DNA from 2 places in the Candidatus Sarcina troglodytae genome. Region 2 is predicted to be linked to the other one. Evidence: riboswitches for the same ligand, from Rfam matches in the RefSeq annotation. Region 2 holds a riboswitch; the other holds the start of a gene.

Region 1 (15,724 bases), 920 kb from region 2:
TTGATATTGGATAATAAACAGGCACATGATAACTGTTTGTATAATAATCTTTATCTGTTACATCTTTGATTTTTCCAAAAGCTCTTTTATCGTGTTTTATAAACTTACCTGATAATCCTTCAGCAGGGGTTGCATAACAGCTCCAATTTAACTGTGTTTCCTCAGTTACTCTATCAGTATATTGCCTTATATATGATATTATTTTTAGACCTAATTCCCTAGACTTTTCGCTCTCTCCATGATGTTTTCCAGTTAAAGCGATTAAAGCTTCCGCAAGACCTATAAATCCAATTCCCCAAGTTCCTTGCTTTAAAACTGGTTCAATGGAATCCTCTTGATTTAATCCCTCTGACCCTCTCATAAGTCCTTGACCAGCTACAAAAGGTAAATCTTTAACTTTAAGTTTTTTCAAAACATCATATCTATGCAATAAAGCTTCTTTACATGTTTCTAGCCTTTCATGCAAAATTCTAAAGAATTTTTCCTCACTTCCCTTTGCTAATATACCAATCCTAGGTAAATTTATTGTCACTGGCGCAATATTTCCTCTACCTGCACAGCCAGGTTCACCATTTACATTACTCATTAAATAAGTTCTGCATCCCATTGTAGCTGGCTTATATCCTCTTTCATAATACTCTTTGTTAAAATCAGCATCTATGTTCATAAATGTAGGATTCATTCTCTTTGCAGCTACCCTACACGCAAGTTCATAAAGGTAAAAATAAGGATCATCAACCTCTCTATTTACCCCCTCTTTTACCCTAAATATTATATTAGGAAATATGGGCTGTTCTCCCTTTCCTAAACCTTTTTCGTACTCTTTCAAAAAAATCTCACAAACTAAAGCAGCATCATTGGAATCTGGCAATCCTAAATTTACTGAACTAAATGGTACTTGTGAGCCTGCTCTTGAATGCATTGTATTTAAATTATATATAATTCCTTGCATTGCTTGATGTATTCTTGCTCTTAACTTTTTCTCTGTAAGTTTCTCTATTTTATCTGATGCTACGCCTAGTTCTTCATACTCTTTTCTAATTTCTTCTCTAGTTGGATGAACAAATATACTTATGTCATTATCAAAATCTGGATGCGATTGCCCTCCAAACATATCATTTTGGCTAGATTGCAACAAAATACAAGATAATTCAGCAGCACTTTCTATTCTTTTTGGAGTATTTATTGTTCCATATCCTGTATTGAACCCTCTTTCCAAAACCATTCTTGTAGGTATATGAAGGCAATTAGTAGTTAAATTATAACTATCTAAATCATGATAATATATATCACCATTTTCATGAGCTTTCGCTAAATGCTTTGGCATTATAGATAAATTATGCCATTTATTAGATTCTGAAGCTATTCTTAAAAGTTTTGATGAAAAGTTATTTCCAACATTAGCATTATCTCTATCAGTTTCTACTCCTATTTTACTTATTGCCCTCATCAAATCAGATTTTATTTCCCTAACCCTAGTTCTCTCTGCTCTATAATTTGAATAAGCCATAGATATATTTTTTAATCCACTATCATTTAATGCCTTTTGTACCAAATTTTGAATTTCCTCTACTGATACATGACTTTTACCAGACATTTCTATATAATTTAGTACCTTTTGAATTATTCCTAAAACTTGACTCTCAGATATATCATATCCTATTTCTTGAGCCGTTCTTTTTATAGCATTACTTATTTTATCGGTATTGAATCTTGCATCTCTACCGTCTCTTTTCACAACATGTAGCATTACAATTCCTCCACTCTACTATATATAGTACCGAGAATTTATTATACTCTACTATCATTTATGGTGCTAATTTTAAATTTTCCTTTAAATTAAACCTATATTATATAGGTCTTTTTTTCTTTCTTTTTTAACTTTTTCTAAAGATTTTCATATGTTGACATTTAAACTTTTGCGTATCCAGTTTTCAAATATCTTTATTATTTTATAATAATTGGTTAAAGAAAACCGCATTCACTAGAATTCTAAATGAATCAATTAGTGAAAAATCCATCATTATATCAAAAATTAGATTGATTAATAATATATTTAAATATATAATATAAATAATAAAGAATATCATGTGCTAGGGGTGCCTAAATTTAGGCTGAGAAATGAATTTATTCATTAACCCTCAAAGACCTGATCTGGATAGTGCCAGCGTAGGAAAGCGTTTTTATAAACAAAAAAGGCGTACTTATCTTGCGATAATTACGCCTTTTTTGTTTATAAAAATAGGAATAATAAATTTCAAGGAGGACTTTTAAAATGATGTCTTTTCAAGAAATCCTAAACAAATTTGTTACGGGATTTTCTCAAATTTTTACAGGATTACCTTCAAATATTGGAACAATCCTAGCTAGTCCTATGACAATAGTTACTATAATTGGGCTTGCAGTAATAATTCTTGTGCTATTAAAAGCTAGAAAAACAAAATTTGATGTAAGAATGATTACCACAATAGCCATTGCATTAGCCCTAAGTGTCGTTCTTAGCTTATTTAAAATTTATCAACTTCCTCAAGGTGGAAGCGTAACACTAGCTAGTATGGTTCCTATAATTTTAATAGCATATATTTATGGTCCAGGAGTTGGTATGCTTACAGGATTCATTTATGGATTACTTACTTTACTTATAAATCCATATATACTTCAACCTATACAAGTTTTATTTGATTATCCTCTTCCTTTTTTATGCTTAGGGATAGCAGGATTTTTTCCAAAAAAAAGATTACTCGGTGCTATAATCGCCATTTTCTTTAGATTTGTCTGTCATGTTATATCAGGAGTTGCCTTCTATGGAAGTTATGCTCCAGCTGGTATGTCGCCTTTAGTATATTCAATAGTTTATAATGGCTCATTCTTACTACCAGATACTATAATTTGTCTAGTTGTTTTGTACTTTTTACCAATTGATAGGATAATCAAAAACGTAAATAAATATAAGCCAACCAAAACAAATACATAAAAATAAGGATATCTAAACTATCTTGTTTAGATATCCTTATTTTTATTTTAATATAAATCTTTAAATACTGATGTATACAACTCATTTTGTACTACATATTCGTCTGCTTTTCCGTTTTCTAATGCTTCAGTAAAATCTAAGTTTATAGGTAACTCACCTAAAAGTTTTAAACCTAAATATTTAGCATGTTCCTCTGATGATTTTTTACTAAATACATTCATCCTTTCTCCACATTTACCACATAATATGTATGCCATATTTTCAACTACCCCTCTTACAGGAACTCCTAATTTTTCAGCCATTACAACAAGTTTTTTAACTATCATAGATACCATATCTTGAGGTGTTGAAACTATTATTATTTCTTTTAATGGGAAACTTTGCATTACTGTTAAAGTTATATCCCCAGTTCCTGGAGGCATATCTATTAAAAGATAATCTAAATCTCCCCAAACTGTATCTTGATACATTTGATTTAAAACTCCATTTATAACAGGGCCTCTCCATATAACAGGCTCATCTTCAACTTCTGTAATAAGATTTAATGATATCACTTTGATTCCTAAACCTGTTTCTACAGGAATAAATCTAACCCCTTCACCTTCTGAGTATATCTCAGCCCTTTTTTCATTTATTCCAAAAAATCTTGGCATTGAAGGACCAGTAATATCCGCATCTAATACACCAACTTTATAACCTTTTTTAGCTAACTGAGACGCTAACATTCCTGTTACAGTTGATTTACCAACTCCACCTTTACCACTTATAACTCCTACAATATTCTTTATATTTCCATATTTATTTTTTATTTTAGCGATTCCATTTCCGCATCCACTACCATTTTTAGCTGAAGCACAACTACTACTACTTGAACATGATGAACAACTACTACTCATTTTTATTCTCCTTTTTCTCTATTATTTACTTATTATATTTATGTCTAATAACATATAAAAATATTTCTAGTTCCATTATTCACTTTCATATGCTTAAAAGATAAAATAAAATGCAATTTATATGTACTTTTTAATTTATTTAGAACTAGCACTATTTTATATCTATATTTTATCTTAGCACTAGGATAAAGTTTGTCAAGTATAGTAAATTTCTCACTTACATTTTAAAATTCATATAAAAAAAATTGTATCTAACAGTATAAATAAAAATATAATTTTACATTTATCACTATTAAATACAATTCTTAAACACCTATAAATTAATACTCTTAAATTAAATATTACTTTTGTTTAATTGGTAGCAGTATTCTTCTTTTTTAAAAACTTTTTAGAGCTATAAATCCAAATATATACTCCAAGTATTAATGTAAATATTGATATAAATTGTGATGTTGAAAGCATCCCAATATTTCCTCGAACATCATTTCTTAAAAATTCTATAATAAATCTACCTATGCTATAACATATAAGATACAACGAGAAAGTTTTTCCACTATCCTTCTTTTTCCTACTATATATAATAAGAAATATACCAAGTGTAAAATCAAAAATTGAAGAATATATTTGAGTGGGGTGAAGATGTACATGCGGAATTGCCAAACTATTCTCTGGGAAAACCACAAATAAAAAACTCCTTGTTTCAGCCCCATAACAACATCCTGCTAAAAAACATCCTATTCTTCCAAATCCTTGAGCTATCGCAAGACATGGAACCACGAAATCAAATATTTCTAAAGTATTCCACTTGTTTTTCTTGCTATATAAAATAATAGATATCATCCCTCCAATTATTGCACCATAAACAACAAAACCATATCCAAAGTTAGTAATGATAGTTGTTGGATTTTTTATAAAGTCATTAGGATTAGTTATTATAAATAACAGCTTTCCTCCTAAAATTCCTGACAATACAGTGCCTATTATCATATTAAATACTTTGTTTTCATCATAATTTCTCTTTTTCATATTAAAATTTAAAATCATAACTGCCACAATAATACCAATTCCTATCATAAGACCATAACTATATACTTTAAACCCAAATAAATTAAACAATACTAATTTCATAAATCCTCCATAACTATATAAGTTAAATCATATCTTTTTCATTTCTTATTATAGTTTTTTTATGGATTATAATCAAATTATTATTATTGATTAAAACTTTTTATAATTATGTTATATATTGTATCATTACTTTCTTTAAATTTATCATCTAACGAGCTAAATAGCACCTTTAAAATTCTATCATCATCTAATTTTTTATAATAAATCATATTTAAATATACTCGCCCTCCATCACCTTTTTCTTTGTAAACAACTTTGTATATCTGTTCACCATCTATATCTTGAATTTCTTTGCTATAATAATTAGATTCATCAAAATCTATGCTTTGCTTATCTTTATCTATAAGTTCCTCTAAACTTTTAGAGTAATTTATTATTTGTATATACCCAAGTATACTCATATCATCACTTACAAAATTATTATTATATATTATATAGTTTCCTGGATATTGCTGTTCTTGAACATCCCATGTATCTGGTAAAGTATAATTTATAACTCCTTCTAATGCTGAATATGAACTCAATTCACCTATATTATAATTTTCTAATACAGCTCGTTCTATATTATCACTAAAAATATTCTTTCCTATAAAAAGCACTGTCATCAAAAATATTAATATTAGAGTTATTGATAGTTGCTTTTTATTCATCTTTGCTTCCTCTCCTTCCCCTCATTTAGTTAACTTTATATATAATATGTATATTCACAATATAACGAAAGAATTACTTTTTTATTTTGCACATTCCTTATAAAATATACAGCAAAATAAAAGGCTATGTTTTAGTAAACTAATAAAACATAGCTATTTTAAATAAAACTATCAACTTTTAATTATTCTATCTACACAATAGGAACTAAAACTTTAGAAGCTTGAAAATCATAGAACATTATCCAATGTCCATCAACAGAATTTTTAAATTCTGGACACCATGTAACAAATCCAGTTTTTCCAGCATAAGGTTGATCTTTTTTATCCTTGTATCCAGGGATAGCATACGTTACATATTTCACAACTCCATTTTCATCATACTTAAATCCAATCATAAAATATCCCTTCCTACAAATATAAGGATAGTAATTTATCATCGGATAATATGCAACTGTATATTTGTTGTAATTTGACATATTGCATAAGACATCAAAATTATCTACTTTAACTTTATACCACTTGCACTTTTTAACATCTTTTGCAAAACCTCTAGTATATTCAAAATCATCAACTACTGATGAAAAAAATTCTGCTGTTGAGCCTGTTAACTCAAATTCTTCTTCAACATCTTCAAAAACATCATCTCTAGTTTTCTCATCTTGCGTTGATTTACTTTGTTTAGTTTCTTCTTGCCATGCTCTATATCCAGCATGCATAGTTCCTTGCTGAGGAGTTTCCATTTGAACACCTTGAGCACTTTGAGTTCCTGTGACGCCTTGACTTCCAGTGCTCCATTGAGTTACTGTACTTTGTCCTTGTTGCATACCTTGATCCTGTTGTGTTCCAGTAATCCCTTGAACACCATTTAGTCCTGTAATGCCCATGCTACTTTGAACTCCTGTAGTACCATTTAGTCCTGTAACACCCATACTACTTTGAATACCAGTAATTCCTTGGCTACTAACAGAATTTTGTTCACTTCCTTGAAGTTTTTCATAATATACATCTTCCTGTATATCACCTCTAGTCGTTTTCTCATTCATTACACCATCTTCAACAATGTTATTATCTAATTTTATTACTTCAATTTTCCTTTGACTTTCTAATTCAGAATAACTTTCATCAGCTTCTCTCTCATAGTTTCCACCATTTATTCTAGCCTCAATAAGATTTTCATACTCATCAAATCTACTTTCATTTTCATTTATATCTTCATCTAAAATATCATCATTTACTTGTGCACTATTTAACTCCATATCTTCTGAAACATTTTCATCTAAAAGATTATCAATATTTTCTGTTCTTGTTTCACTATTTAATCTAATATCTGTATCTTCTCTTTCTATGCCTTGTTCAACAGTTCTTTGTTCGTTATTTTCTTTTTCAACTTTATTGTTTGTATTATGTTTCTCTTCATTTTTCTTACTACCATCATTCTTAGATTTTTTAATCAATCCATGCTTAGATAATATATTGTATACTTTCCAATTATCTTTTGGTTGTTGCCCATTTAAGAAACCACACATTAAATATATTACTTTTCCACCAATCTCCTTATATACAACAGCTCCTATTATCTTGTCATAACTGACATCTAAATTCCCTATGTTATTTGTGCCACATTCTAAAGATGCTTCAGCCTTACCTTGAGAGTTTATGTTCATTAATCCTAAATCTAAAATAAAATTTCCATCTTTTTTACTACATACAAGAGCCATATGACACTTTTCATCTGCTGATTTTAAGTTTTGAGCATAAAATGCTATTTTACATTTTTCACCCTTTGCTTCAATTTTTGCATAACCTGACAGTGGTTTATCATTTGATATTGAATGGCCTCTTTCATCTTCTTGAAGTATTATAAAGCTTCTATATAATTTATTACTTGCCAAATTAATATCCCTCCATATAAATTTATCATTACATTTATATGAAGGGATATGCTAATTAAGAATAGTTTTTTTAATTTTAATTACTTATTTATATATTTGTATACAGCATCAGCTAAAGCCCCAAACTCATTAATGCTTAAAGTTTCACCACGTCTTTTAGGATCAATGCCTGCATCACTATATGCTTTCTCCATTTGTTCTTTTGAAAGACCTATATTCTTTGTAGCATTCCATAAAGTCTTTCTTCTCATATTAAAAGCACTTCTTATAATATCAAAGAATAGTTTTTCATCTTTAACATTTACTCGTGGTTTTTCTAATCTATCTAGCTTTATAACTATAGATTCAACCTTTGGTCTTGGCATAAAACAAGATGGAGCAACTGTCCTAATAATTGATGTATCACAAAAATACTGAACTAGAAGTGATAACGCACCATATTCCTTACAATTTGGCTTTGAGTTTATTCTCTCCGCAACTTCCTTTTGTATCATTATTGTAAGAGATTTAAATTTATAACCTCCATTTAAAAGATTAGCTATTATTGGGGTTGTAACATAATAAGGAAGATTAGCAACAAGCTTTACACTTTTTTCATCACCTATTATTTCATTAAAGTCTACTTTTAAAGCATCTTTATGTATAAGTTGAAAATTAGGATTATCTCCAAGCTCTTCCATAAGAATCGGTATAAGGTCACTATCTAATTCTATTGAAACAACCCTTTTTGCTTTCTTTAAAAGTTGTACAGTTAGTGTTCCAACTCCTGGACCTATTTCGATAATTAAATCATCACTACAAACATTAGCACCATCTACAATATCAGTTAAAACTGTATCATCTATTAAGAAGTTTTGCCCTAAGCTTTTTGAAAACCTAAAATTATATTTTTCTACTAATTCTTTAGTTTTTACATCTTTTATATCCATTAAAATCTCCTATATCATATTTTCTATCTTTTCTATGGCTTTAATAAATTCTTCCTTACTTATCCCATAATTATTTAATCTTGATAACATTTGATTTGCATTACCATAACCTATTCTAAGCTCTTTTCCTATAAGCTCACGTCTAATTTTAGCTTTTGGATCTCCTGACAATTTAAAATAAACTAAATCTGAAATTGTAAACTCTTCTCTCTTTTCTTCTAGGGTTATTTTAGCTTCCTCTAAAGCTTTTATTATAGCTTCAGGTTCTGCATTTTCAACACCTATGTTATCTCCCTTTGTTCCTTCTGCTCTGCTTATATATGCATGCTTTATACCAGGAACTCTTTTTGATATTATACTTCTTATTTTTTCTCCTGCAAAATCTGGATCAGTTAAAACTATAACGCCCTTTCTCTTTTGAGCTTCTTTAATTCTATCAATAACCTTTTTATTTATACCAAATCCACCAGTTGCTATCATTTCTGCATCTATTGCTCTTTTTACGGCTGTAATATCATCTCTGCCCTCTACAACTATCACTTCTTTTATCAAGATTACACGTCCTTTCTTCTTTTTAGTTAACCATCATATATTACACTATATCTATTTTATATCTTCTTTTTGTATTTTCAAGAAGTATGTCTTGTATTTCTTCTCTACCTAATCCTCTTATTTCACATATTTTTTCTATTATATATTGTATATAATCTGATTGATTTCTCTTCCCCCTATTAGGTGTAGGTGCCATATAAGGACAATCTGTTTCAACTAACATTCTATCTAACGGAATACTTTCACAAACTTCTACTAATTTTTTTGCATTTTTAAAAGTTAAAACTCCTGTAAACCCTATATAATATCCAAGTGATATACACTCTTTAGCAAATTCAACAGATCCTGAAAAACAATGGATAGTTCCATTAACTTTTGGAAACTCTTTTAATATATCTAAAGTATCTTTATGCGCATCTCTATCATGAATTACAACTGGCAAATCTAATTCCTGAGCCAATTTCATCTGCTTTCTAAAAGCTTCTTTTTGACTCTCTCTTGATGGATTTTCTTCATAATAATAGTCAAGGCCAATTTCACCAATTGCTTTTACTTTTTTATTTTGACTCAGTTCTTTTAATTTTTCTATAACTTCATCTGTAACCTTATCAGCATAGCTTGGGTGTATACCAACTGATGCATAAAACATGTCATTTTCATTCGCAAGTTTTACCGAATCTATGCATCCTTCTAAAGAAGCACCAGCATTTAAAACCCCAATTACTCCATTTTTTTGTATTTCTTTAATTACACTTTCTCTATCCTCATTAAATTTTTCATCATCATAATGAGCATGAGTATCAAAAATTCTATATTTCATAAAAACTCCTTTACATTTATATTATATTTTAGTGTTACACTAACCTTATGATATCTTAACAGTTAATATTAACAAACTTCATCATATACTATTATTGATTTTATATAAGAGCAAAAGAATTTACAAGCATCATCCACTTTACTATTTAACTATAAAGCCTTGATAAAAGCGGAGATAACAAACCTAAAAATGCCCCAAGAAGTGCACCAAGCCAAGTTATTGCTCCCAATTCCCTTCTTGCTATTTTCACTATTAACTTTTCTGCATAACTTACATCAAATGAATTTATTTGTTCTTCTATTAGCCCTGAAATATCTATTAATTCAACAACTTTATGTGCATCTTTTTCAATAAAATCATTGTAATATTTACTAATTATATTCCACACAAAATTAAACATTTCTTCTTCATTATCAAAGATATCTTTTACTCTTAAATCTAACAAATATCCTATTAAATTATTTACAATACCTTCACTTAAATCTTTAAATTCCTCTTTTTTTACTAACTTTTTTATACTAGAATCTAAAAATTCTTTTAAATGTTGCTTATAGTTCTCATCTACTTTCAAAATAATAGTTTCATAAGAATCTATATTTTCCATGTATTTTTCAAACTTTTCTATACACATCAATATATTTTCATCACTTAACAATTTATTATTTAGTAAATCAGAAATATTTTTACAAATATTATTAAAATCATCCTCTGATAATGACCTTATTATCTCCTCTATCTTAGTATCCTTTAAATTATTTAACATAGAAATAATGTAATTACATACAATTATCTTATTTTCTTCTACTAATAAATACCCTTTAACCGAATTAAATAACTTTTCATAAAGACTATCAATGCTCATAAACATGGTTACCATAGATGGCAATATTGCCCCTATTATGTCTTTTATTTTACTCGAAAAAATTTCACCCTCTAAAGCCTTTATTAAATTCTCACAAATTATATCTTTTTGATTGTATATAAGCTCCTCAATACCTTTTGATATTTCATCTGGTATAATATCATTCAAAATTTTTTCTTCTTGTATAAAATTTAAAGTTTTTTCACTTATCATGTTTACTATTTTTTTATCTAATATTTTATTAGATTTTTGCTTTGCATTTAACTCTAATAAACTATCTTTGAATTTTTTACTTTTAATCAATTTTATAATTAACTGAGGTTTTTCTTTTACTCTCTCCAAAATACAATTAAAAATATTACTAGAAATTATTACATTTATTTCCTTGTTATTAATTATTTTCTCTAAACTTGTATACGCTTTTTTTCTTAATTTTTCTTCCATAAAAGCATTATTAGCTTCTAAATTTTTCATAACTTCATTTACACTAAAATTTTCATCAAAAGCTTTATGAACTTTTGTATCTACCATATTTTTTAAACCAAATAAAATCTTTTCATTATTTAAAGATTGAGCAATTACCTCATTTGTAAGAATATGTTCACTTACTGTTTCACCTATACTTTTTGCAATTCTCTTCTTTTCTTTAGGTATTAATCCTGGTGTAAAAGGAATTCTTATACCAAATACTCTTTTCTCATTATGAGGTTTAAAAAGCATTTTTATAGCTAACCAATTTGTTATATAACCTATAACAGCTCCAACTAATGCAGATATTAAATAAATCTTCATCGACATTTTACCTCCTATTACTACATTTTTCTTGTAATATAAATAATTTTTTATGATTTTGACACTAAATTGACACATACAACTAGTATTATAATAATTGTAACGTAGCTAAAACACTAATTTAATTTTACCCCTTAAATTAGCCCTTGAGGAATTTGTCCCCCTTACACAAATTTCAAGGGCTATTTGTTTTATCTTTTTTTCATTTTTAATTTTTCAAATTCATTTATAGCTACTTTTCTGTTTATTCTCTCAAATAAAAAATCAACTCTTTTAACCTTTATATTCTTTACTTCTTTAAACTCCCATAAAACATTATCATTCCCCATAAAATCCCTAATACATTCACAAGTAAACGGCATTATTGGATTTAAAATATTGCTTAATGCTATAACTATTTGAGCATAGGTATATAAAAGATTTTCACACTTTTTCCTATCCTTATCAATTAAAAGCCACGGCTTTTCCTTATCAAAATATTCATTAGCAATTGCTATTATTTTAAACACATATTTTAAAGCCTCCCTAAAAGAACCTTCCTCAAATTTTTGCCCAACATACTCATAAACTTTTTCTAAAACCCCCATCCATCTTTTATCCATTTCACAATTTTCAAGACTTCCATTTAAATTTTTATTTATAAATACTAAAGTTCTATTTACAAAATTTCCAAAACAACCTAATAACTCATTATTATTAGCATTTATAAAATCTTTCCATGTAAAATCTGAATTTTTAACTTCTGGTCCTCTACTTATTAAATAATATCTAATTAAATCTATATTAAATCTTTCTATCATATAAGGAACCCAAAGAACCCAATTTTTATTAGTTGAAAATGTCTTTCCTTCTAAATTTAAATACTGTGATGATAACATTCTTATATTGCATTTATCAATCCCAAGACCAAATAATATAGCAGGAAATACAGTTGTATGAAAAGGTATATTTTCTTTTCCATGCAATAAGTATACTCTACTATTTGCATCATTCCAATACTCTTTAAAATCTTCTCCCATATCATCTATATAATTCATAGATGTCGTAAGATAAGACATTAATGCATCTATCCAAACATAAATCTTTTTATCTTCATACCCTTTAATAGGTGCATTAATTCCTAAATCTATATCTCTAGTTATAATTCTATCCCTTAATCCGCCATCTAAATACCTTCTCGTAATATTTATAGCATCACTTCTCCAAGTATTATTATCGTCTATTAAATTTTTAATATTTTCTTCAAAACTTGATAATTTAAAAAATAAATGCTTAGATGATGCTTCTACTACTTCACCTTGACAAACCTTACATTTTCCATCTTCTAAATCTTCCTCTTCCAAAAGCTCTAAACAGTTTTCACAATAATATTTTTGAACCTCTTTTTCGTAAATATATCCTTTTTCATAAAGTTCTATTATAAATTTTTTTACGCCCTCTCTATGATTAAACGTATCTGTTCTCGAAAATATATCGTAAGAAAAACCAAGTTTATTAAAACATCTAATAAATTCTCTATGATAAAAGTCACTAATCTCTTTTGGAGTTTTATTTTCTTCCTTTGCCTTTTTTAAAACTGGAGCACCATGGCAATCTGAACCTGATAAGAATATTACTTCATCTCCTTTTGCCCTATGATATCTAGCTAAAACATCTCCAGGAAGCCACGATGCAATTCTTCCTATATGAAGTGAACCATTTGCATAAGGCCATGCATTTGCTATTAATACTTTCAAATTTATTCCCTCCTATAATAAAAAGGTCTAGAAAGCAATAAATTAACCTTCTAGAACCTTAAATTTTATAACTCTAAATATCAAATTATATTTTAATTACTACATTATTAATTATAAATATAATAAAACAATCTAATTAATTATCTAACTTGACTACCTGTTGGAAGTTCACCTGGATTTACAAGTGTCAATAATGAATCATCTGAAGTTGATGCTGCAAGAATCATTCCTTGTGATAATTCTCCTCTTAACTTAACTGGCTTTAAGTTAGCAACTAAAACCACATATTTACCCACTAAATCTTCTGGTTTATAATGCATTGCTATACCTGAAACTACTTGTCTTGTTTCGCCACCTAAATCGACTTTAAGTTTTAAAAGCTTTTTAGCCTTTTTAATAGGTTCACATTCTAAAACCTTAACAACTCTTAAATCTATTTTTTCAAAATCTTCTATAGTTATTTCTTCTTTTATAGGATTTTTAACTATTTCTTCATTAGCAGCCTTTACAGGGGCTGGTTTTAAAGCCTCAAGTTGTTTAAGCTTTTCTTCAACATCTATTCTTGGGAATATAACATCTCCTTTAACCACATGACCTCCTGCTTTTGTTCCATCAAAAGAAGCCAAGCTATTCCAAGTAGTTAATTCTGTATTTAATTGAGCATTCATTTTTTCACTTGTTTCTGTTAAAAATGGAGTCATTAAAACTGATATAAATCTTAATGATTCTAAAAGATTATATAAAACTGTTCCAAGTCTATCTCTTTTTTCCTCGTCCTTAGCAAGTATCCATGGAGTTGTTTCATCAATGTATTTATTCGCTCTGCCTATAAGAGTCCAAATTTCCTCTAAAGCTTCTGGAATTCTTAATTCATCCATAGCCTTTTCTACCTTTTTAGGAGTATCTAAAGCTAGATTTATTAATTCATCATCAATATTTTCCTTGCAAGTTGGTGCTTGAATAACTCCATCAAAATACTTATCAACCATAGCTATAGTTCTTGATAAAAGGTTTCCTAAATCATTAGCTAAATCCGAATTTACTTTCTTTATAAATATTTCATTATTAAATAATCCATCAGAGCCAAATGGTATTTCTTTTAAAAGATAGTATCTTACTGGATCAACTCCAAATTCATTAACTAAGACTACCGGATCAACAACATTTCCTTTTGACTTTGACATTTTACCACCATCAACAAGTAACCATCCATGACCAAATACTTGTTTTGGAAGTTCTAATCCTAAAGCCATAAGCATTATTGGCCAATAAATTGTGTGAAATCTTAATATATCTTTTCCTATTAAATGAAGATCTGCTGGCCAGAATTTTTTGTAAAGTTCATCATTTTCTTGACCATATCCTAAAGCTGTTATATAGTTTGTTAAAGCATCTATCCAAACATAAACAACATGTTTTTCATCAAAACTTACAGGAACTCCCCAAGTGAAACTTGTTCTTGATACACAAAGGTCTTGAAGACCTGGTTTTAAGAAGTTATTAAGCATTTCATTTTTTCTTGATTCTGGTTGAATAAAATGTGGATTTTCCTCTATATATTTAATAAGTCTATCTGCATATTTGCTCATTCTGAAAAAATAAGCCTCTTCTTTTGCAGTTTCAACTGGTCTTCCACAGTCAGGACACTTTCCATCTACCAATTGAGTTTCTGTCCAAAATGATTCACAAGGTGTACAATATAACCCTTCATAAGAACTCTTATATATATCTCCTTGATCATATAATTTTTTAAATATATCTTGAACAGCCTTCACATGATAGTCATCAGTTGTTCTTATGAATTTATCATAACTTACGTTCATCATTTTCCATAAGTCTTTTATTCCTGCAACTATTTCATCTACGTGTTCTTTTGGAGTTATTCCTTTTTCATTAGCTATTCTTTCTATTTTTTGACCATGCTCATCACTACCTGTTAAAAACATAACCTCATGACCTGTTAATCTCTTAAATCTAGCTAAAGCATCAGCAGCTACTGTTGTATAAGTATTTCCAATATGAAGCTTTGTTGATGGGTAGTAAATTGGTGTTGTTATATAATATGGTTTTTTCATCATATTTTATCCTCCCTAAATTTATATCATATTCTAGTATTTACATTGTTTAATAAAATAAATCAAAACTTAATCCTATAATCATTCAAATATAGAAAAACTAATATTAAAAAATCCCTATGGAAATACCATAGAGACGTTATTCACGCGTTACCACTCTAATTTATACCCATGTCACCATAGATACCTTAATAAGTAGAATAAAAAAATTACTTAGCAATATAACGGTTGCTACCGTACTTTCCTTAGAATAATATTCCTCAAAAAATCTGCTCAAAGGCCATATTCACAAAATCTCAAGTCTCTGGCTTTCACCTTTTTCCAGCTCTCTTTTGCACTCTCAACCTTGCTACTCTTCTCATCATAGCATTTACTCTCTTATCATATGATAAAATGTAAAAAGTGTCAATTGATTTAA
Region 2 (15,724 bases):
ATTCCAAGAATCATATCATAAACCAACTTATGAAAAGATGCATCCAAATTGTTTAAAAGGAGATTATAATTATCATTTAACAGCATTGCATAGAGCAATGGAGGGTGGAATAGATGATGTAGGAGCTGGAGTTTTATTTGGACTTGCAGATCCTAAATTTGAAGTTTTAGGACTTATGATTCATAATGAAGAAATGGAAAAGAAATTTGGTGTAGGATTCCACACAATATCAGTTCCAAGACTTAGACCATCAGGTGGAATAAATTTAGAAAAATTCCCGAATATAGTTGATGATGAGATGTTTAAAAAATTAGTTGCAGTAATAAGAATAGCTGTACCATTTACAGGAATAATAATGTCAACAAGAGAAACACCAGAGATGAGAAGGGATGCATTAAAATTTGGTGTAACCCAAGTAAGTTCAGGTTCAAGTACTGGTGTTGGTGGATATAAAGAAAGAGAAGAAAAAGGTAGTGGAGAGGCTCAATTTAAAACTTCAGATGAAAGGACACCATTAGAGGTTTTGAATAGTCTTTTAGATGATGGATATATTCCAAGCTATTGTACTGCTTGTTATAGAATGGGTAGAACTGGTGAGAAGTTTATGAAGCTTGCAAAAAGTGGTGAAATACAAAATATGTGTGAACCAAATGCAATGCTTACTCTTATGGAATATGTGTTAGATTATGGTGATGCAGAAACTTGTAAAAAAGCAGAAAAAGTAATCAAAGAAAGAACTGAAAAATTAAAATCAGAAAAAGTTAAAGAATTTATAATGGAAAGTTTAGAAAAACTTAAAGAAGGTGGAAGGGATTATTACATTTAAGGAGGAGTTTTATGAACAGTACACCAAATGCTAATAGAAAACATATAACAGTGTATGGAAAAACTAATACTGGAAAATCCTCATTAATAAATAAGATATTAAACCAAGAAGTATCTTTAGTATCAGATATTGCAGGAACTACGACAGATCCAGTTTTAAAAGCTATGGAACTCATTCCAGTGGGGCCTGTAGTATTTATAGATACAGCAGGTATTGATGATAAAAGCGAACTTGGAGATTTGAGGATTAAAAAAACTTTAGATGTATTAAAAAGAACTGATATAGCTCTTTATGTTATGGATGCAAATAATGTTGATAGAGATGAACTTGAAAAAGCTAAGATAAACTTTAAGAAATATAATATACCTTATTTGATTATAGTAAATAAAATAGATCAAGTATCAGAAGAAGTTTTAAGTAAATTAAAAAATGAATTTAAAAATGGTATTTTTATATCAGTTTTAAAAGATATAGGAGTGGCAAAAGTTAAAGATGCTCTTATAAAAAGTTTACAAAAAGAAGAGGAAGATGGACCAATACTTGGAGATTTAGTTCGTTATAATGGAACAGTTGTTTTGGTTGTACCAGTAGATTCAGAAGCTCCAAAAGGAAGGATAATTCTTCCGCAAGTTCAGTGTATAAGAGATTGTTTAGATCATGGAATAAAGAGTTATGTAGTTCGAGATACTGAACTTGAAAGTGCTTTAAAAGATTTAAAAAATGTTGATTTAGTGGTAACAGATTCTCAAGCTTTTAAAAAAGTTTCCAAAATAGTTTCAGAAGATACACCTTTAACTAGTTTTTCAATTCTTTTTGCAAGGCATAAGGGAGAGATTAGTGATTTTATAAAAGGAGCTAATGCTGTAAAAAATTTAAAAGAGGGATCAAAGATTTTAATATTAGAGAGTTGTACTCACAATGTGTCTCATGAAGATATAGGAAGAGTGAAAATTCCTAAACTTTTAACTAAATATGTAGGACAAAAATTAAATTTTGAATACAGAGTAGGACATGATTTTCCAGATAACATAAAAGAATATGATTTAATAATTCATTGTGGTGCTTGTATGATAAATAGAAAAACTGTAGTGAATCGAATAAATTACTGTAAAGGAGAGAATGTTCCTATAACTAATTATGGAATAATTTTAGCTTTCTTAAATGATATTTTAGATAGAAGTGTAAAATGCTTTAAAGATAACATTTAAGTGTAGAGCATGAGTTAATAGTAGATAATAAATTTATCTACTATTAATATTACTTTTGTATTTTTTAGTATAATAAAATAAAGATATTATTTTTTAATGGAGGTTGTAAAATGAAGTATACAAAGAGAGAAAATATTTATGTTGTTAGACTTGAGAAAGATGAAAACATAGTGGAAAGTTTAAAAAAATTTGCTAAAGAAAACAATATAAAAGCAGCTATGGTAAATGGAATAGGCGCAGTAACTGATACAAAGATAGGGATTTATGATATAGAAAGCAAAAAATATAATGAAACAATATTTAATGATAATTATGAGATAACAAGTCTTACAGGAAATATTACAACAAAAGATAATGAACCATATATGCATTTACATATAAATTTTAGTGGACAAGATTGTATATGTTATGGAGGGCATTTTATAGAGGGGAAAGTTACTATAACTGCTGAAATAATAGTAACAGAAATAGAGGGAAATTTAAATAGATATTTAGATGAAGTTGGAATAAATCTTATAGATGTATAATTTGCTATTTACAATAAAAAAATATAGGTATATAATAAAGGTAAAGTTAATATAATAAATTGTTGCTAGGGGTGCCAAATAATTGGCTGAGAGGAAAATCCAACCCTATGAACCTGATATGGTTAATACCAGCGTAGGAAAGCAAGTAAATTTAGCGATTTTTGTTTGTGAAGATATAATACAATTACAAATAAAGTTATAGATTTTTAAGACTTGCTATTTAAGCAAGTCTTTTTATTTTCTAAATAATTTATAAATATATAAAAATATTAAATAATTTTTAGGAGTGTATAGTAATGATAATAAACGGAAAAAAGTATGAATTTACAGAAAATTCAACTATTTCTGAAATATTAAAAAAATTAAATGTTAATGAAGAAAGAGTTGTTGTAGAAGTTAATTTAAACATAATACATAAGGAGGAATATGATAGTTTTATTGTTAAGGAAAATGATTCTTTAGAAGTTTTAAGTTTTGTGGGAGGTGGTTAAGATAAATATATACCTAAACGAATTAAAGATTAATATTAATAAAAATGCCTATATTTCCGATGTTAAAAAAAAATATAAAAATGATGCAGATGTCGTTATTTTAAATGGATTTCCTATTAATAGCAATATTAAATTGAATGAGAATGATAAAGTTACTTTGATAAAAAAAGGTGAGATACCTAAAGAAGATGAACTTGAATTTCTTATGATGGCAAGACATACTCCGGGTGTTTTTGAAAGATTAAAAAAAGCAAAAGTAGCAATAGTTGGATGTGGAGGTCTTGGCTCTAATATAGCAATATCTTTAGCTAGAGTTGGGATTGGGGATATTGTGATATGTGATTTTGATATAGTAGAGCCATCTAATTTAAATAGACAACAGTATTTTGTAAAAGATATTGGAAAATTTAAAGTAGATGCTTTGAAGGAGATTTTACTTAAAATAAATCCATTTATAAATGTTAAAACTAACAATGCATTTATAGATAAAGACAATATTGAATATTTGTTTAAAGATAGAGATATAATAATTGAAGCTTTTGATAAAGCTGAAAGTAAGGCTATTTTAGCTAATGTTGTTTTAACAAAAATGCCAGATAAATACTTAATAATGGGATCTGGTATGGCTGGATATTTTGATTCTAATATTATAAGAACGAGAAAGATAAATGAAAAATTTTTTGTTTGCGGTGATTTTATAAATGAAGCTAAGATGGGCTCAGGGCTTATGGCGCCTAGAGTAGGAATTGTAGCGAATCATATGGCAAACGAAGCTGTTAGAATTTTGTGCAAAACTATTTAATTATTTAAAGTTATAAAGTGAAAATTAGGAGGAAAAATACATGGATGATTTAATAATTGGAGGAATTAAATTAAGTTCAAGATTATTTGTAGGGACAGGTAAATATAGTTCAAATGAGTTAATTCCAGAGGTTTTAAAAGAAAGTGGTTCTAAAGTCATAACTTTAGCTGTAAGACGTATTGATTTTGATAATAAGGAAGAAAATCCACTAGAATATATTCCGAAGGATACTATACTTCTTCCAAATACATCAGGAGCGAGAAATGCTAGTGAAGCTATACGACTTGCAAGACTTGCAAGAGCTATGGGGTGTGGGAATTGGATTAAAATAGAGGTTATCTCTGACAATAAATATCTTATGCCAAATAATTTGGAAACTTTAAAGGCAACCGAGGCATTGGCTAATGAGGGTTTTGTAGTACTTCCTTATATGAGCCCTGATATATATTTTGGACATGCTATGAAGGAAGCGGGTGCTGCTGCTATTATGCCTTTAGCATCACCAATAGGAAGCAATAAGGGATTAAAAACTAAGGAACTTATAAGAATGATGATAGAAGAAATCGATGTGCCGATAGTGGTAGATGCTGGAATAGGGAGACCATCTCATGCAATGGAAGCAATGGAACTTGGAGCTTCAGCTTGCCTTGTAAACACTGCTATAGCTTCATCAAAGGACCCTAAAGTAATGGCTAGAGCATTTAAATTGGCTGTTGAGGGTGGAAGGCTTGGATATCTTGCAAAATTTGGTGAGATTTCAAGAAGAGCTAATGCATCATCACCACTTACTGGGTTTTTAAGATAGGGGATGGAGAATATGAGTTTTTATAAAGTTATAGAAAAATATAAAGATTTTGATTTTAACAACTATTTTAGGAATACTACTATACAAGATGTGAAAAAAAGCATACATAAAGAAAGATTAGACAGTGAAGATTTATTAAATCTTTTATCACCTAAAGCTATGGAATGTTTAGAAGAGATGGCTCAAAGGGCTAATGAATTATCAATTCAGTACTTTGGAAAAGTAGTAAATTTATACACTCCTTTATATCTTGCAAATTACTGTGAAAATCATTGCGCTTATTGTGGATATAATGTAGTTAATAAAATTCATAGGAAAAAGCTTACATTAGAAGAAGTTAAATTGGAAGGGGAAGCTATAAGTAAACAAGGTTTTAAACATCTTTTAATATTAACAGGGGAGAGTAAAACTAAAACACCAGTATCATATATAGCAGAGTGTGTTAGAGTGTTAAAACCAATGTTTCCATCTATTGGGATAGAAGTTTATGCTTTGACTGAAAATGAGTATAAGATTTTAGTAGATGCTGGAGTTGATGGGCTTACTATATATCAAGAAACTTACAATGAAGAAATTTATGATAAAGTTCACATAAGTGGTCCTAAGAAAGATTATATATTTAGATTAGATGCACCAGAGAGAGGAGCAAAATCTGGAATGAGAGATATTGGTCTTGGAGCGCTTTTAGGTCTTAGTGATTTTAGAGTGGACGCATTCTTTACAGCTCTTCATGGAGAATATATTGCTAAAAAATACAGAGAAGTAAATATTGCTTATGCACTTCCAAGGATAAGACCTCATGAAGGAGAATTTGATGATATAAATAAGGTAAATGATAAAAATTTTGTTCAAATGCTTTTGGCTTTTAAAATATTTAATCCTACAGCTTCAATTAATATATCTACAAGAGAGAGACCAGTGTTTAGAGAAAATTTAATTCCGCTTGGTGCTAATAAAATAAGTGCTGGGGTATCAACAAATGTAGGTGGACATGCTATAGAGGATGTTGGAGAAGAACAATTTGTAATAAATGATACAAGGAGTGCTAAAGAAATGAAGAATGTTATAAAATCGTTAGGATATCAAGCTATATTTAAAGATTGGGAGAGAATATAAAATGCTTTATTTGATAACAAATAGACATTTAGTAGACGCTGAAAAATATTACGAAGTTATAAAAACTTTATCTACCTTAGGATTAAAAAGAATAATTTTAAGGGAAAAGGACTTATCTTCAAATGAATTAGAAGATATTTATGTAAATATAAAAAATATAATTGAGGATGATACAAAAATAATAATAAATTCAGATATTTCCTTGGCAAGGCGTGTTAAAGCTTATGGGCTTCACCTCTCATTTAATGATTTTTTAAAATACAAAAAACAAAATTTGAATGATTCTTTTGTATTAGGTGTTTCTGTTCATTCTTTGGATGAAGCAATTTTAGTAGAAAAGCTAGGAGCAGATTATATTTTAGCTTCAAATATATATGAGACTAAATGTAAAGAAGGATTAAAAGGCAAAGGTGTAGTTTTTTTAAGAGAGATAAAGGAAAAGACAAGTATAAAAGTTATAGCACTAGGGGGAATAACCTCTAAAAATATAAATGAAGTTTTAGAGGAAAAAGTTGATGGTGTAGCTATTATGAGTGCTTTTATGGAGAGTCAAAATATTTATGAAGACTTTAAAAATTTTCAATCTATTATAGATGAATATAGCAAATAATTAAATATAAGAAAAAATTTATAGTTTTTAATGGAGGATTTTTTATGGATTATACAACTCAAATGGATGCAGCTAAAAAGGGAATTATAACAAAAGAAATGGAGACAGTAGCTTTAAAAGAGGGTATGACTTCTGAGGAAATAAGAAGAAAACTTGCAAAGGGAGTAATTGCAATCCCTGCTAACAAAAATCATAAATCGTTAAACGCAGAAGGGATAGGGGAAGGATTAAGAACAAAAATAAATGTTAATCTTGGAATATCTAAAGATTGTTATGATTATGAAAAGGAATTAGAAAAGGTAAGAGTAGCTTTAGATATGGGAGCCGAATCTATAATGGATTTATCGAATTATGGGAAAACAGAAGAAATGAGAAAAAGAATAATAGAAATGTCAAGTGCAATGGTTGGAACTGTTCCTATGTATGATGCCTTAGGGTTTCATGATAAAGATTTAAAGGATATTATAGTTGATGAATTTTTTGAAGTTGTTGAAAGACATGGACAAGATGGAGTTGATTTCATAACAGTTCATGCGGGATTAAATAGGGAGGCAGTAGAAACTGTAAAGAGAAATAAAAGACTTACAAATATAGCATCTAGGGGAGGTTCTCTTTTATTTGCTTGGATGGAACTTAATAATTGTGAAAATCCATTTTTTGAATATTATGATAGGCTTTTAGAAATATGTGCAAAGTATGATATGACTCTTTCTTTAGGAGATGCATTAAGACCAGGTTCAATTAGTGATGCAACAGATGCATCTCAAATAAAAGAACTTATAACATTAGGTGAACTTACAAAAAGAGCATGGGACAAAAATGTACAAGTTATAATTGAAGGACCTGGACATATGGCGATAAATGAAATTAAGTCCAATATGTTATTAGAAAAAAAGTTATGTCATGGAGCACCATTTTATGTTTTAGGACCATTAGTTACTGATATTGCTCCAGGATATGACCACATAACATCATCAATAGGAGGAGCTATTGCAGCAAGTTCTGGAGCTGATTTCTTATGTTATGTAACTCCAGCTGAACATTTAAGACTTCCAGATTTAAATGATATGAAAGAAGGCATTATAGCTTGTAAAATAGCAGCACACGCAGGAGATATATCTAAAAATGTAAAAGGCGCAAAAGAGTGGGATAAGAAAATGAGTATGGCAAGAGCTGATATTGATTGGGAAAAAATGTTTAATTTAGCAATAGACAGTAGTAAAGCTAGAGAATATAGAGAAAGTTCTAAGCCTCATGATGAAGAGAGTTGTACAATGTGCGGAAAAATGTGTTCCATGAGAACTATGAAAAAGATATTAAATGGAGAATATTTAGAGATAAATAATTAAAATAACTTATATAAAAAATTTAAATAATATGTTTTAGTAAGAATAATAAAATAGATAATTTAAAAGGAGAAAGTTATGATTAATGGACTTACAATTGCAGGATCAGATAGTTGTGGAGGGGCAGGTATTCAAGCTGATATTAAGACTATGTCTGCTAATGGAGTTTTTGCAATGAGTGTAATAACAGCAGTAACAGCACAAAGTACTCAAGGAGTTTTTAGTATAGAGGATATAAGCTCAAATATGATAAAAAAACAAATTAATGTTATTTTTGATGATATAGATGTAAATGTAATTAAAATAGGGATGGTTTCAAAAAAAGAATCAATAAATGCGATAGTTGAAAGTTTAAGAGAAATTAGAAATTTGCCACCTATTGTTATAGATCCTGTTATGGTGTCTAAAAATGGATTTAATCTTTTGTCAAAAGATGCAAAAGATGCTTTAATTACTAATCTAATACCTTTTGCAACGTTAATAACGCCTAATATATTAGAAGCTGAAGAAATAACAAATGAAAGAATTTTAACGTTAGATGATATGAAAAAAGCAGTAGAAGCTATTTTAAACCTTGGACCTAAAGCTGTTTTAATAAAAGGTGGACATTTAAAGGGTGATGCTATCGATGTTTTATATGATGGAATAGAATTTACTATTTTTGAAAAAGAAAGAATAGAAAATGATAATACTCATGGGACGGGCTGTACGTTATCTTCAGCAATAGCTGCTAATATGGCTAAGGGAATGTCCTTAAAGGAAAGTGTTGCTTTGGCAAAAGAATATGTCACAAATGCAATAAAGCATGGATTTACTCTAGGTAAAGGGATAGGACCAACACATCATTTTTATAAATTTTATAATAATCAAGGGGAATTTATTGTAAAAAAAGAAAAAAATAAATTTTATGATTTAATCGAAAATCATAAAAATAAAGATGAATTTGATTTAAAATCAAAAAAAATATACCTTATAACAGATTATAGATTAGATTTTGATATATTAGTTGAAAAAGTTAGAATAGCTTTAGAATGTGGAATAAAAATAGTTCAGTATAGGGCTAAAGAAAAATCAACAAAGGATATGTGTGCAGAAGCTAGAGTGCTAAAGCAACTTTGTCATGAGTATAATGCAATATTTATTGTAAATGATAGAGTGGATATAGCCCTTGTAGTTGATGCTCATGGAGTGCATTTAGGAAGGGAAGATATGAAAATAAGTGAAGCAAAAAAGATATTAGGAGAAGGAAAAATAATAGGGGCAACTGCACATAATGAAAAGGAAGCACTTGAGGCTATAAGTGAAGGAGCTACGTATTTAGGAGTAGGTGCTTTATATAAAAGCAAAAGTAAAAGCAATACTGTCAATTTATCTATAAAAACTCTTCAAAAAATAAAAAAAATCACGGATAATCCTATTTTTGGAATTGGAGGAATAACAGAAAATAATATAAATAGCTCTTTGAGAGAAAACATAGATGGAGTAGCTGTGATTTCTGCTATTTTTCAAACTAATAATATAAAAAATACTATAAAAGAGATTAATGAAAATTTAAAATAAAAGATTGATAAAAAATTAACTATAAAAATATATTCTTATAGTTAATAATAAAAAAATGTAAAATTTAGTGATTTGTATTAATGTATTTTTAAATGTATTTTTAAATGTATTTTTAAATATCATTAGAGTTTAAAAAAATACTAAGATATAAAAGTATTAAAAAATATAATTAAATTACATAAAAAATTACATTTTTTTTACCTTAATAATCCAAAACTTGCTTTTAAAAAAAATATAGTGTATAATGTATACAAAACGAGGGATATTATGACAAAAAATAAGGATAAAAATACATAAAAAATAAATTAATAAATAAAAACATAATATTCAAATAAGACGCAAATTTTTTATATTTATATAATTAGGGAAATTTATTTAGTACGATTTTTCTATGCAGAAAATTGTAGATTGTTAAAGGTAAGATTAATTTTATAAAAATGCCTAAATGTCGAATTTTAAACATAGCTAGATTGTTAAAAAAGTACTTAAAAAATTAAATTTAAAATTAAAGTTGAATTTTTAGATGGAATTTGTTAAAAAATTTTATTTACTAAGAATTATGAACCCAGTGTTAACTATTTCTGCGATAAATATAAGAAATTCTAAGCAAGTAGGAGGAATTTATAAGTGAAAAGTAATAAAATAAAAAATATGTTAGTGGTAGCATCAGTGGTAATAAGTACTACTCTTGTAGGAAGTACCTCAGCTTTTGCAGCTACACTACCATTAAGCAGTTCCGCATCTTTAAACTCTTCGTCGAAACAGAGTTTACAAAAAACTACAACTAAAAACCAATCAAAAACAACGGATAATAACGGTGAAAAAGCACTAACGGATAATACTAAAAACGAAAATATTTCAACGGTTTCTAATAAAGCATTTAATAGTATAAAAACTTCAGAAGTTTCAACTGCATCAAAAGATACAACTTTATGTGGTGAGATTCGATATGGTGAAGTTTCTAATCTTGGGAATGGTTACACATCATTAAATCTAAGACAAGGCCCTGGCACTAGTTATAATATAATCGGGGAACTTTCAAGTGGTACTAATGTTCAAATAATATCTCAATGTAATAGTAATTGGTATAAAGTACAATATAATGGAACAACAGGATATGTTTATGCACCATGTATATCTATTGTTAGCGGTAATTTAAGTAGTAGTTCAAAAACAGGAACAGTTATAAATCTTAGTGGAGATATACAATTAAATTTCAGATTAGGTCCAAGCACTAATGATACTGTAATAGGTGGCTTGTCAGAAGGTACAACGTTTACTATATTATCAGAAAGTAACGGATGGTACAAAATAAACTATGATGGAACAATTGGATATGTTTACGGTTACTATGTATCTGTAGGAAATAATTCATCAAGTTTATCAAATTCATCAAGTAATACTTCAAAATCTGGAGTTGTTAGTAATCTAAATAGCGGAGTGGATTTGAATTTTAGATCAGGTCCGAATACTGATTATAGCATAATAGGAGAATTATCAGAAGGGACAAGCGTTACTATATTATCAGAAAATAATGGATGGTATAAAATAAATCATGATGGAACGGTTGGATATGTTTATTCAAACTATATATCAACAGGAAACGCTTCATCAAATAATTCAACAAATGCTTTAAATAATTCAACTGCAACTGTTTCAAAAACAAGTGTTTCAAAAAGTAATTCATCAAAAAAATTAGGTGATTCAAATGTTTCTAATAATGAAACTACTAATTCATCAAATAATAATGTTGTAGGAACCAATTATGCAAATAAGGTTTCATATACAGCACCATCTGATTTAGTTGATTTTACAGCATCATATGAAGGATTTTCAGCAACACCTTATTGGAGCGGTGGTTGGACAGTAGGATTTGGACAAAATTACGGAAATACGTATCCAGACAATGTGACTTATCAAGAGGCTTTAAATACATTACAAGGTAGTTTAACTACATACATGAGTCAAGTTAAGAGCTTAACACAAGGATGTAATTTAAATCAAAATCAAATAAATGCTTTAACAGATTTTGCTTATAATTTAGGAATAGGTTCTTTAGAAAATAGTCAACTTCTTCAAGATGTAAAAAATGGAAATACAAATGCATCAACTATAATGACAGATTTTCAATCTTGGAGTTATATGGGAGGTTCATTCTCATCAGGACTATATGCAAGAAGAACAGCAGAGGCTCAAATGTTCCTTTATGGACAATATAATGATCATCAATAAGAGCATAAAAATATTTTAAATAATTTTTTAGATTGAAGTATAAAAAAGGCAATGGTAATTTATCATTGTCTTTTATTTTTGAAATTTAGTGTTTACGTATAAACACTTTTGATGTACAATATAAATGGTGTTTATATGTAAACATAATAAAATTTAAAGGAGAAAAATATGGGAAGTATATTAAAAAAAAATCAAATGTCTTCTGAGGAAATACATAAAAACAGATGGATAATACTTGCAATAGTTGTTTTATTGCCTCTTATGTCTTCTTTAGATAGCAACATTGTAAATATAGCTCTTCCGACAATTGAAGCAGATTTAAAGATAAATATGGCTTCAGCTGAGTGGGTTGTTAGTGCTTATCTTATAATAATATCAGCTACAATACTATTATTTGGTAGAATAGGAGATATGAAAAGTAAGGGATTAGTATTTATAAATGGTATTATAGTATTTACATTAGGATCGCTTCTTTGTGGAGTATCTATAAATATTTATTTTTTAGTCGCATCTAGAGTAGTACAAGCAATAGGAGCAGGACTTGTGATGTCAACAAATCAAGGAATAATAACTGCGGTTTTTCCCGTAACTGAAAGAGGAAAAGCACTTGGAATAACTGGTTCAGCTGTTGCACTTGGTGCTCTTATAGGACCTGCTCTTGGAGGAATTATAGTAACATATTTAACATGGCATTACATATTTTTAATAAATGTTCCAATAGGGATAGTTGCATATATTTTAGCTAGAAAATTTATACCAGTTAATATGTCAACAAAGAATGAAAAAATGGACGGAAAAGGTGCATCAACATTTTTTATTGCAATAGTATTTATATTTTCAGCTATAATGGTAGGTCAGCAAATAGGATTTAATGATATTTATATAATTTGTGCATTTATAGTTGGATTTATAGCTTTAGTTATATTTATATTTGTTGAGAGAAAAGAAAAAGCACCAATGCTTGATTTGTCGCTTTTTAGAAATTCTACCTTTTCAACAAATTTAATATGTGCATGTATATCTTTTATATCAATAAATACAATAAGTATAATAGAACCATTTTATCTTCAAGATGCATTAGGGTATAGTGCTTTTACATCAGCTATGATTATGATGTCTTATCCTATTGTTATGTTAGTTGTAGCACCTTTAAGTGGTCATATATCAGATAAGATAGGCAATGGAAAGTTAAATACAATTGGAATTTTAATAACAGGCATATCAATTATAATGTTATCTACATTGAATGTAGATTCTAGTATATTAAAAATAGTATTATTTTTATGTGTATTAGGTCTTGCAAATGGACTTTTCCAATCGCCAAATACAAGTGCTATAATGTCATCTGTCCCTAAAAATAAATTAGGAATAGCAGGCGGAACTAATGCACTTATAAGAAATGTTGGACTAGCTATTGGTGTTTCAGTATCAACAACTATTCTTTATGCAGACATGAGTAGACTTGCAGGACACAAAGTTTTAGGATATATACCAGGAAAACCAGATATATTTGTGTCAGCAATGAAAGATGTTTATTTAATGGTATCTGTTCTTTGTTTTATAGCTTTTGTACTTTTTATAATCAATATGATAAGGACAAAGGCAAAGAAAAAAGTTTTACTTTAATATAAAAAATTTAAATACAAGTATAAAAAAAAGATAATGATAAATAATATATCATTATCTTTTTTAGTTTTATTTTGATAAATGGGATTATATTAATAAGTAAAAAGGAGAAAGTATATGTTTAAAAGAAAACAAATGTCTTCTGAAGAAATACATAAAAACAGATGGATAATACTTGCAATAGTTGTTTTACTACCTTTTATGGCGTCCTTAGATAGTAATATTGTAAATATAGCTCTTCCAACAATTGAAACAGAATTAAGGATAAATATGGCTTCTGCGGAGTGGATTGTTAGCATCTACCTTATAATAATATCAGCAACCATATTGTTGTTTGGTAGAATAGGAGATATGAAGAGTAAGACTTTAGTATTTATAAATGGAATTTTAGTGTTTACAATAGGATCATTTCTTTGTGGGATATCAGGGAATATTTATCTATTAGTTGCCTCAAGGGTAGTTCAAGCAATAGGTGCAGCACTTGTAATGTCAACAAATCAAGGGATAATAACAGCTATTTTTTCTGCTGAAGAAAGAGGAAAAGCACTTGGAGTAACGGGAGCTGCTGTTGCACTTGGTGCTCTTATAGGTCCAGGGCTTGGAGGAATTATAATAACATATTTAACATGGCATTATATATTTTTGATAAATGTTCCGATAGGAGTAGTTGCATATATTTTAGCTAGAAAATATATACCAGTTGAAGTATTAAAAACTACTGAGAAAATAGATGGAAAAGGTGTTCTAACTTTTTTTATTTCGATAGTTTTTATATTTTCAGCGATGATGATAGGACAACAAATAGGATTTTCTGATATATACATAGTATGTGGATTTATAATTGGATTTTTTGCTTTTGCAGTATTTGTTTATATTGAAAAAAAAGCAAAATCACCAATGCTTGATTTATCTCTTTTTAAAAATTTAACTTTTACAATAAACTTAATAGGGGCATGTATATCATTTATAGCAATAAATACGGTTAGTATAATAGAGCCTTTTTATCTTCAAGATGCTTTGGGGTTTAGTGCTTTTTATACATCTATAATTATGATGTCTTCACCAATTATAATGCTTATAGTGGCGCCATTGAGTGGTCATTTATCAGATAAAATAGGAAATGAAATATTAAATATATTAGGAATTTTTATAATTGGAATAGCGCTGATACTATTATCCACATTAAATATTGAATCTAGTGTAGTAAGTATAGTATTATTTTTATCTACATTAGGTTTTGCAAATGGTTTATTTAAATCTCCAAATACAAATGCTATAATGTCATCTGTCCCTAAAAATAAATTAGGAATAGCAGGCGGAACAAATGCGCTTATAAGAAATGTAGGTCTTGCAATTGGTGTTTCGGTATCCACAACATTTCTTTATAAATATATGAGTAAGCTTGCAGGATATAAGGTTTTAGGTTTTATACCTGGAAAGCCACATATATTTATATTTGCAATGAGGGATGTTTATTTAATGGTATCTATACTTTGTTTTATAGCTTTTATACTTTTTATAATAAATATGATAAAAGTAAAGATAACAAGAAAAAAGGAGTTATAAATATAAAAGTTTTAATAATAGCTTATTTAGGGTATAATAAAATAAAAAAAGCTTATCATATTTTTCTATGGTAAGCTTTTAAATATTTAAATGAAATTTATTTAAGGAGAATTATATGACAACATTTAAAAGTTTAGGTCTTAGAGAAGATATAGTAAATTCATTAAAAAATTTAGAAATAGACAAACCAACTGAAATACAGGAAAAAGCAATTCCTATCGTATTAAATGAAAAAAATTTAATAGCTCAATCTGAAACTGGGACAGGAAAGACTTTAGCTTATATTTTGCCAATAATAGAAAAGATAGATGACACTAAAAAAGACATGCAATGTATAGTTGTGGCGCCCACATACGAACTTGCTATTCAAATAAATAATACTTTAAATGATTTAAAGAGAGGTATGAATAGAAAAATAACATCCTTAAGTCTAGTTGGAAGTGGAAATATTTCAAGACAAATTGAAAAACTTAAAGGAAAACCTCATATATTAGTAGGATCTAGTGGAAGAATATTGGAACTTATAAAAAAAAGAAAGATTTCAGCTCACACAATAAATTTTATAGTCATGGATGAAGGAGATAAACTTTTAGATTTTAATTATATAGAGGAAGTAAATGCTATAATAAAACCGTGTAAAAGAGATGTTCAAAAGCTTCTATTTTCAGCTACTCTAACGGAAAAAACTTTAGAAGTTGGAAAAAAAATTTTAAAAGATTGTGAAGTTTTAAGTATTAGAGGAAAAAATCAAGTAAATGAAAATATAATTCATGGATATTTTTTAGTTGAAGAAAGAGATAAAGTAGATTACTTAAGAAGAATAATTCATGCCACAAAAGCAGAAAAATTAATAGCATTTATAAATAATAATTATGATATAAATATAATGTTAGAAAAGTTAAGGTATCATAAGATAAAAGTAGAGTCATTACACGGAAATAATAAAAATAGACAAAGACAAGAGGCTTTGGAAAAATTTAGAAAAGGAGAAGTGCAAGTTTTAATAGCG

The links. A riboswitch is a leader RNA that binds a small molecule or an ion and turns the genes downstream of it on or off. The one in region 2 is predicted to bind thiamine pyrophosphate.
Region 1: it holds a riboswitch for thiamine pyrophosphate, as region 2 does, so the genes downstream of both, thiT (energy-coupled thiamine transporter ThiT) here and thiS (sulfur carrier protein ThiS) in region 2, are expected to answer to the same signal.

What each region holds. Positions count from the first base shown of each region.
Region 1 covers NZ_CP051754.1:2,182,388-2,198,111, forward strand. The annotation lists gene nrdD (anaerobic ribonucleoside-triphosphate reductase) at 1-1,750, opposite strand, end outside; TPP riboswitch at 2,086-2,193, shown strand; gene thiT (energy-coupled thiamine transporter ThiT) at 2,276-2,974, shown strand; gene HH195_RS10225 (Mrp/NBP35 family ATP-binding protein) at 3,022-3,870, opposite strand; gene HH195_RS10230 (prolipoprotein diacylglyceryl transferase) at 4,222-4,998, opposite strand; gene HH195_RS10235 (hypothetical protein) at 5,082-5,648, opposite strand; gene HH195_RS10240 (hypothetical protein) at 5,840-7,540, opposite strand; gene rsmA (16S rRNA (adenine(1518)-N(6)/adenine(1519)-N(6))-dimethyltransferase RsmA) at 7,621-8,469, opposite strand; gene rnmV (ribonuclease M5) at 8,479-9,021, opposite strand; gene HH195_RS10255 (TatD family hydrolase) at 9,062-9,841, opposite strand; gene HH195_RS10260 (DUF445 family protein) at 9,987-11,495, opposite strand; gene metG (methionine--tRNA ligase) at 11,687-13,231, opposite strand; gene metG (methionine--tRNA ligase) at 13,372-15,309, opposite strand.
Region 2 covers NZ_CP051754.1:1,260,475-1,276,198, reverse strand. The annotation lists gene hydG ([FeFe] hydrogenase H-cluster radical SAM maturase HydG) at 1-826, shown strand, start outside; gene hydF ([FeFe] hydrogenase H-cluster maturation GTPase HydF) at 838-2,034, shown strand; gene HH195_RS05685 (PPC domain-containing DNA-binding protein) at 2,145-2,561, shown strand; TPP riboswitch at 2,619-2,718, shown strand; gene thiS (sulfur carrier protein ThiS) at 2,858-3,052, shown strand; gene thiF (sulfur carrier protein ThiS adenylyltransferase ThiF) at 3,054-3,854, shown strand; gene HH195_RS05670 (thiazole synthase) at 3,895-4,659, shown strand; gene thiH (2-iminoacetate synthase ThiH) at 4,672-5,775, shown strand; gene HH195_RS05660 (thiamine phosphate synthase) at 5,777-6,385, shown strand; gene thiC (phosphomethylpyrimidine synthase ThiC) at 6,430-7,734, shown strand; partial or broken gene thiD (bifunctional hydroxymethylpyrimidine kinase/phosphomethylpyrimidine kinase) at 7,810-8,592, shown strand; gene thiE (thiamine phosphate synthase) at 8,611-9,291, shown strand; gene HH195_RS05645 (SH3 domain-containing protein) at 9,919-11,523, shown strand; gene HH195_RS05640 (MFS transporter) at 11,692-13,149, shown strand; gene HH195_RS05635 (MFS transporter) at 13,267-14,715, shown strand; gene HH195_RS05630 (DEAD/DEAH box helicase) at 14,831-15,724, shown strand, end outside.